Variovorax sp. PBL-E5: one gene and its partner. The protein of the gene in region 1 interacts with the protein of each later gene in a pairwise test. Links are inferred from orthologs where the notes say so. Each region holds a gene or a part of one and is shown on either strand. Other genes may lie near its edges.

What was found.
Region 2: the proteins of WDLP6_RS01485 (region 1) and ftsA interact in binary tests that used the Escherichia coli proteins (3 or more experiments, as listed by UniProt). The link is inferred for Variovorax sp. PBL-E5 from one-to-one orthologs.

Annotation. Positions count from the first base shown.
Region 1 is NZ_LR594671.1:304,937-308,343, forward strand. Bases 308-3,172 are described here. They hold WDLP6_RS01485 (rod shape-determining protein), read left to right. Parts: upstream 308-1,150; coding sequence 1,151-2,194; downstream 2,195-3,172. Other genes in these bases: gatA (Asp-tRNA(Asn)/Glu-tRNA(Gln) amidotransferase subunit GatA), read right to left, coding at 308-627; gatC (Asp-tRNA(Asn)/Glu-tRNA(Gln) amidotransferase subunit GatC), read right to left, coding at 624-923; mreC (rod shape-determining protein MreC), read left to right, coding at 2,346-3,172. Outside these bases: more of gatA, read right to left, coding at 1-307; more of mreC, read left to right, coding at 3,173-3,335; rod shape-determining protein MreD, read left to right, coding at 3,332-3,407. UniProt on the Escherichia coli protein: Forms membrane-associated dynamic filaments that are essential for cell shape determination. Acts by regulating cell wall synthesis and cell elongation, and thus cell shape.
Region 2 is NZ_LR594671.1:907,684-911,089, forward strand. The notes cover bases 155-3,018. They hold ftsA (cell division protein FtsA), read left to right. Parts: upstream 155-903; coding sequence 904-2,133; downstream 2,134-3,018. Other genes in these bases: WDLP6_RS04445 (cell division protein FtsQ/DivIB), read left to right, coding at 155-886; ftsZ (cell division protein FtsZ), read left to right, coding at 2,292-3,018. In the rest of the region: WDLP6_RS04440 (D-alanine--D-alanine ligase), read left to right, coding at 1-104; more of WDLP6_RS04445, read left to right, coding at 104-154; more of ftsZ, read left to right, coding at 3,019-3,406. UniProt on the Escherichia coli protein: Essential cell division protein that assists in the assembly of the Z ring. May serve as the principal membrane anchor for the Z ring.

The DNA.
Region 1 (3,407 bases):
GTAGCGCGAGGCGCGCCCGTAGGTCGGCTTGATGCCGGTCACGCCGCAGAAGGAGGCCGGTTGGCGGATCGAGCCGCCGGTGTCGGTGCCGGTCGCGGCTGGCGCGAGGCGCGCGGCGACCACGGCGGCGCTGCCGCCCGAGGAGCCGCCCGGAATGCGCCGCGGGTCCCAGGGATTGCGCACCGGCACCGCGCGCTCGAAGCCGACGGCGGGCACGGCGACGTTCTCGTTGGCCGAGCCCATCGCGAATTCGTCGCAGCTGAGCTTGCCCAGCGTCACGGCGCCGGCCTCGGCCAGCCGGCGTACCACGGTGGCGTCGAAGGGCGAGCGGTAGCCGGCCAGGATGCGCGACCCTGCGGTGGTCGGGAAATCAGTGGTGACGAAGATGTCCTTGTGGGCGATCGGCACGCCGGCCAGGGCCGGCGCGTTGCCGGCGGCGAGCTGTGCGTCGGCCGCGCGGGCCCGGGCCAGCGTGAGGTCTTCGTCGATGGCGACGAAGGCACCCAGGTCCTGATGGCGGCGGATGCGGGCCAGGTGGTGCTGTGCGGCCTCGACCGCCGAGACTTTGCGTTCGCGCAGCGCCGTGGCCAGCCCCGCCACGCCCAATTGATGCAACGCTGCGCTCATTCGATCACCTTCGGCACCAGGAACAGCCCGTTCTCGACCGCCGGCGCGCTGCGCTGATTGGCTTCACGGTTGTCCGGCTCGCTCACCACGTCGTCGGCCAGGCGCAGCGTCACGTCCTGGACCGCGGCGACCGGATGGGCCAGCGGTTCGATGCCGGCGGTGTCGACCGCCCGCATCTGCTCGACCAGGTCGAAGAAGCCATTGATCTGGCCGCGCATGCGTTCGCTCTCCTCGGGTGCAAGCTGCAACCGGGCGAGCGAGGCGATGCGCGCAATATCGGAAGAAGTGAGGGACATCGAAAAAAACGAGAGAACGAACGGCGTACAACAGTACGACAGACCCCATAAAGAGGTGCACCGAACACTGGAGCGACAGGGGGATTCGGGTATTATCCCGCCTTTGCCGCAACCCCCGCGAACGCGGCGGCCTTTGCCGCAAAAACGTTTCAAACCACCCCGTCAAACGACCCAGCAAGAGGGCGACGACATGCCGACGCGCATGCCGTGCTCCAGAGGATTCCACCATGTTTGGAGCTTTCCGTCGGTACTTCTCTACCGACCTCGCGATCGACCTCGGCACCGCGAACACCCTGATCTTCGCGCGCAACAAGGGCATCGTCCTGGACGAGCCTTCGGTCGTCGCCATCCGCCACGAAGGCGGCCCGCACGGCAAGAAGGTGATCCAGGCCGTGGGCCGCGAAGCCAAGGCCATGCTCGGCAAGGTGCCCGGCAACATCGAGGCGATCCGTCCCATGAAGGACGGCGTGATCGCCGATTTCGTGATCACCGAGCAGATGATCAAGCAGTTCATCAAGATGGTCCATCCGCGCTCGCTGCTCACGCCGAGCCCGCGCATCATCATCTGCGTGCCCTGCGGCTCGACCCAGGTCGAGCGCCGCGCCATCAAGGACGCGGCCGAGGCTGCCGGCGCCACCTCGGTCTACCTGATCGAGGAACCCATGGCCGCGGCGATCGGCGCCGGCCTGCCGGTGTCGGAGGCCAGCGGCTCGATGGTGGTCGACATCGGCGGCGGCACCACCGAGGTCGGCGTGATCTCGCTCGGCGGCATGGTCTACAAGGGCAGCGTGCGTGTCGGCGGCGACCGCTTCGACGAGGCCATCATCAACTACATCCGCCGCAACTACGGCATGCTGATCGGCGAGCCGACGGCCGAAGTGATCAAGAAGACCATCGGCTCGGCCTTTCCGGGCTCCGAGGTGAAGGAAATGGAAGTCAAGGGCCGCAACCTCAGCGAAGGCGTGCCGCGCAGCTTCACCATCAGCAGCAACGAGGTGCTGGAAGCGCTGACCGATCCGCTCAACAACATCGTCTCGGCGGTCAAGAACGCGCTCGAGCAGACGCCGCCCGAGCTGGGCGCCGACATCGCCGAGCGCGGGATGATGCTGACCGGCGGCGGCGCGCTGCTGCGCGACCTCGACCGCCTCCTGGCCGAGGAAACCGGCCTGCCGGTGCTGGTGGCCGAAGACCCGCTGACCTGCGTGGTGCGCGGCTGCGGCATCGCGCTCGAACGCATGGACCGTCTCGGCAGCATTTTCACGAGTGAGTAGCTCGCCCCCAGGCTTCGCGCACTTCGTGTCGCTGCGCCTTCCCCCTGCCGGGGGCGGCGCCTGCGGACCGGCGGAGCCGGTTCCGCGGCACCTCCCGAACATACCAATAAATAGCGCTGCCTTCTCGGCGACTCTCGTGGCATAAAGCATCATGCCGCTCGGCACTCTTGATCGCACTGCCCCGCCCCTGTTCAACCAGGGGCCGTCGGCGCTCAGCAAGCTGATCTTCTTCAGCGCGCTGGCGCTGTTCCTGATGGTGGCCGATGCGCGCTTCAACATCGTGCAGCCGCTGCGTGCGGGGATCGGGGCGGTGCTCTATCCGATCCAGTGGCTGGCGCTCAAGCCGGTGCAGCTGATGGTGGGCGGCGGGCGCTACCTCGAAGACTTGCAGGCCGCGCAGAACAACGAGGCGCAGGCGCGCAAGGCGCTGGCGCTGCAGTCCGAGCGCGCGAGCCAGGCCGACACGCTGGCGCAGGAAAACGCGCGGCTGCGCTCGCTGCTCGAACTGCGCCAGACCACGCAGACGCCCGGCCGGGCCGCCGAGGTGCTCTACGACACCGCCGATCCTTATACGCGCAAGGTGGTGATCGACCAGGGGATGACCAACGGCATCGCCGCCGGCTCGCCGGTGATCGACGAATACGGCGTGATCGGCCAGGTCACCCAGGTCCTGCCCTTCACCAGCGAGATCACGCTGGTGATCGACCGCGATCTGTCGATGCCGGTGCAGAACACGCGCACCGGCGCGCGCAGCGTGGCCTTCGGCGATGCCAGTGCGCATGGCGGCGGGCTGGAGCTGCGCTTCATGGCGGCCAATGCCGACCTGCAGGAAGGCGACATCCTCGCCACCAGTGGCGTCGACGGCGTCTACCCGGCGGGGCTGCCGGTCGCGAAGATCGACCGCATCGAACGGCGTGCCGATTCCGCCTTCGCGCGCATCCATTGCGTGCCGCTGGCCCACGTGACGGCGGCGCGCTACGTGCTGGTGCTGGCCCCCGCCAGCGTGGCGCCGCGCCCTCCGGCGGCCGCAGCCGACCTGACCCCGGCCGCCAGGAAGAAGGCCGAGCGGGCCGAGCGCGCGGATGCCAAGGCCGACAAACCGGCCGCCAGGGCCGACAAGAAGGAAAGGCGCACGCGATGATCATGCGTCCCGGCCAGCAGCAGCTCCTGCTGCCCTTGAGCCCCGTGTTCATGTGGGGCAGCCTCGTCGTCG
Region 2 (3,406 bases), 600 kb from region 1 along the record:
ATTCGCTGGTGCCGATGTCGGCCCGCGCGGCGGGCATCGCCTACGAAGACCTGTGCCTGCGCGTGCTGGCCTCGGCCACGCTCGATTCGAAGGCGGAGGTCTGATGACCGACAGCATCCCCGTGCCCTTCGACGTCAAGCTCATGAACGCGACCGCGGCGCTGGTGTTCGCGTCGTTCGTGCTCGTGCTGCTGGCCGCGGGCGCGTGGTGGGTGCTGCGCCAGCCCTTCTTTCCGATCGCCGGCATCAAGGTCGACGGCGACATCACGCACAACAACGCCGTCACCCTGCGCGCCAACGTGACGCCGCAGCTGTCGGGCAATTTCTTCACCATCGACCTGACGCGCGCGCGCACCGCTTTCGAGTCGGTGCCCTGGGTGCGCAAGGCGGTGGTGCGGCGCGAGTTTCCGAACAAGCTGCGCGCGACGCTGACCGAGCAGGTGCCGGTCGCGCACTGGGGCGACGACGCCGACTCGAAGCTGATCAACGGCTTCGGCGAGGTGTTCGAGGCCAACGTGGCCGAGGTCGACGACGACCTGCCGCGCCTGGACGGGCCGATCGAGCAGGCCGGCCAGGTGCTGGGCATGTACCGCGTGCTGCAGCCGCTGTTCCAGCCCTACGACCTGACGATCGACGATCTCTCGCTGTCGAGCCGCGGCAGCTGGCGCGTCGTGCTGGAGACCGGTGCGGTGATCGAACTCGGCCGCGGGTCGGGCGATGAAGTGGTGGCCCGTACGCAGCGTTTCCTGCGCACGGTGACGCCGGTGGCAAGCCGCTACGGGCGCACGCTCGCCGCGGTGGAGGGCGCCGATCTGCGGCACAACGATGGCTACGCATTGCGCTTGCACGGCGTGACCACGGTCGCACCGGACGCGAAGAAGAAATAGCGAACAGAGGAAGTTTCATGTCCAAGGAATACAAAGACCTGGTTGTCGGCCTCGACATCGGTACCGCCAAGGTGATGGCGGTGGTGGCCGAGGTGCTGCCCAACGGCGAGCTCAAGCTCGCCGGCCTCGGCATCGCGCCCAGCAACGGGCTCAAGCGCGGCGTGGTGGTGAACATCGACGCCACGGTGCAGAGCATCCAGCAGGCGCTCAAGGAAGCGGAGCTGATGGCCGACTGCAAGATCGGCCGCGTCTACACCGGCATCACCGGCAGCCACATCCGCGGCATCAACTCGAGCGGCATGGTGGCGGTCAAGGACAAGGAAGTCACGCAGGCCGACGTGGCCCGCGTGGTGGAGACGGCGCGTGCCATCAACATCTCCAGCGACCAGCGGCTGCTCCTGGTCGAGCCGCAGGAATTCGTGATCGACGGCCAGGACGTCAAGGAGCCGATCGGCATGAGCGGCATGCGGCTCGAAGCCAAGGTGCACATCGTGACCGGTGCACAGAGCGCGGCCGAGAACATCATCAAGTGCGTGCGCCGCTGCGGCCTCGAGGTCGACCAGCTGATGCTCAACCCGCTGGCCTCCAGCCTCGCGGTGCTGACCGAGGACGAGCGCGAGCTCGGCGTGGTGCTGGTCGACATCGGCGCCGGCACCACCGACGTCGCGATCTTCACCAACGGCGCGATCCGCCACACCGCGGTGATCCCGATCGCCGGCGACCTGATCACCAGCGACATCGCGATGGCGCTGCGCACGCCGACCAAGGACGCCGAGGACATCAAGGTCGAGAACGGCTACGCCAAGCAGCTGCTGGCCGACCCCGAGACCCAGGTCGAGGTGCCGGGCCTCGGCGACCGCGGCCCGCGCATGCTGAGCAAGCAGGCGCTGGCCGGCGTGATCGAGCCGCGCGTCGAGGAGATCTTCTCGCTGGTGCAGCAGGTGGTGCGCGAGTCGGGCTACGAAGAGGTGCTGTCCTCGGGCGTGGTGCTGACCGGCGGCAGCGCGGTGATGCCCGGGATGATCGAGCTCGGCGAGGACATCTTCCTCAAGCCGGTGCGCCGAGGGATTCCGAAGTATTCGAGCGCGCTGTCCGACATGGTCGCGCAGCCGCGCGCCGCGACCGTGATGGGGCTGCTCGAGGAAGCGCGCTATGCGCGGCTGCGCGGCTTCAAGGTCGCGCAGAAGAACGGCTCGGTCAAAACCGCGTTTGGCCGCTTCAAGGATTTCATCGTGGGGAATTTCTGATCATGAACTTCTACCCACTCTGGCTGGCGCGCGGAAGTCCGCAACGGCATTTCAACGAGCGATGGCGACGAACCGGGCCACCATCCTGAGAATCCTTCCGGTTACTAGAAGAACATTCAATTCATATACACGGCAACTGCAAATTTAGGAGTCAGAAAATGGCCATCGAAATGATCGAAGTCGAAGAATTCAACCAGGGCACGCAGATCAAGGTGATCGGCGTCGGCGGCGGCGGCGGCAACGCGGTCGCGCACATGATCGAGCGCAGGGTGCAGGGCGTGGAGTTCGTCTGCGCCAACACCGACGCGCAGGCGCTCAACCGCAGCAACGCGCACAAGACCATCCAGCTCGGCCTCACGGGCCGCGGCGCAGGCAGCAAGCCCGAGATCGGCCGCGAGGCCGCCGAGGTCGCGGTGGACGACATCCGCGGCGCCATCCAGGGCGCGCACATGCTGTTCATCACCGCCGGCATGGGCGGCGGCACCGGCACCGGCGCGGCGCCGGTGATCGCGCGCGTGGCCAAGGAGATGGGCATCCTCACCGTCGGCGTGGTGACCAAGCCCTTCGACTGGGAAGGCGGCAAGCGCATGACCAATGCCGATGCCGGCCTGGCCGAGCTCGAAGCCAACGTCGATTCGCTGATCGTGATCCTGAACGAGAAGCTGCTCGAAGTGCTGGGCGACGAGGTCACGCAGGACGAGGCCTTTGCGCATGCCAACGACGTGCTCAAGAATGCCGTCGGCGGCATCGCCGAGATCATCAACGAGTACGGCAACGTCAACGTCGACTTCGAGGACGTGCGCACCGTGATGGGCGAGCCCGGCAAGGCCATGATGGGCACGGCCGCGGCCAGCGGCCCGGACCGCGCGCGCATCGCCGCCGAGCAGGCCGTGGCCTGCCCGCTGCTCGAAGGCATCGACCTCTCGGGCGCCAAGGGCGTGCTGGTGCTGGTGACGGCGTCGAAGGGTTCGCTCAAGCTGAGCGAATCGAAGCTGGCGATGAACACCATCCGCGCCTACGCTTCGCCCGATGCGCATGTGATCTACGGCGCGGCCTACGACGAAAGCCTCGGCGACGAAATGCGCGTGACCGTGGTCGCGACCGGCCTCTCGCGCCAGGACGCGCGCCGCCAGGCCCCGACGCTGGAGGTGATCCGCACCGGCACGGACAACATTCCGTTCCACGTGCCGACGCTGGGCGGCGGCGCGCATCCGAGCGGCCAGCCCAACTACGAAGGCATGGCGGTGCCCAGCGTGTGGCGCACCAACCGCAC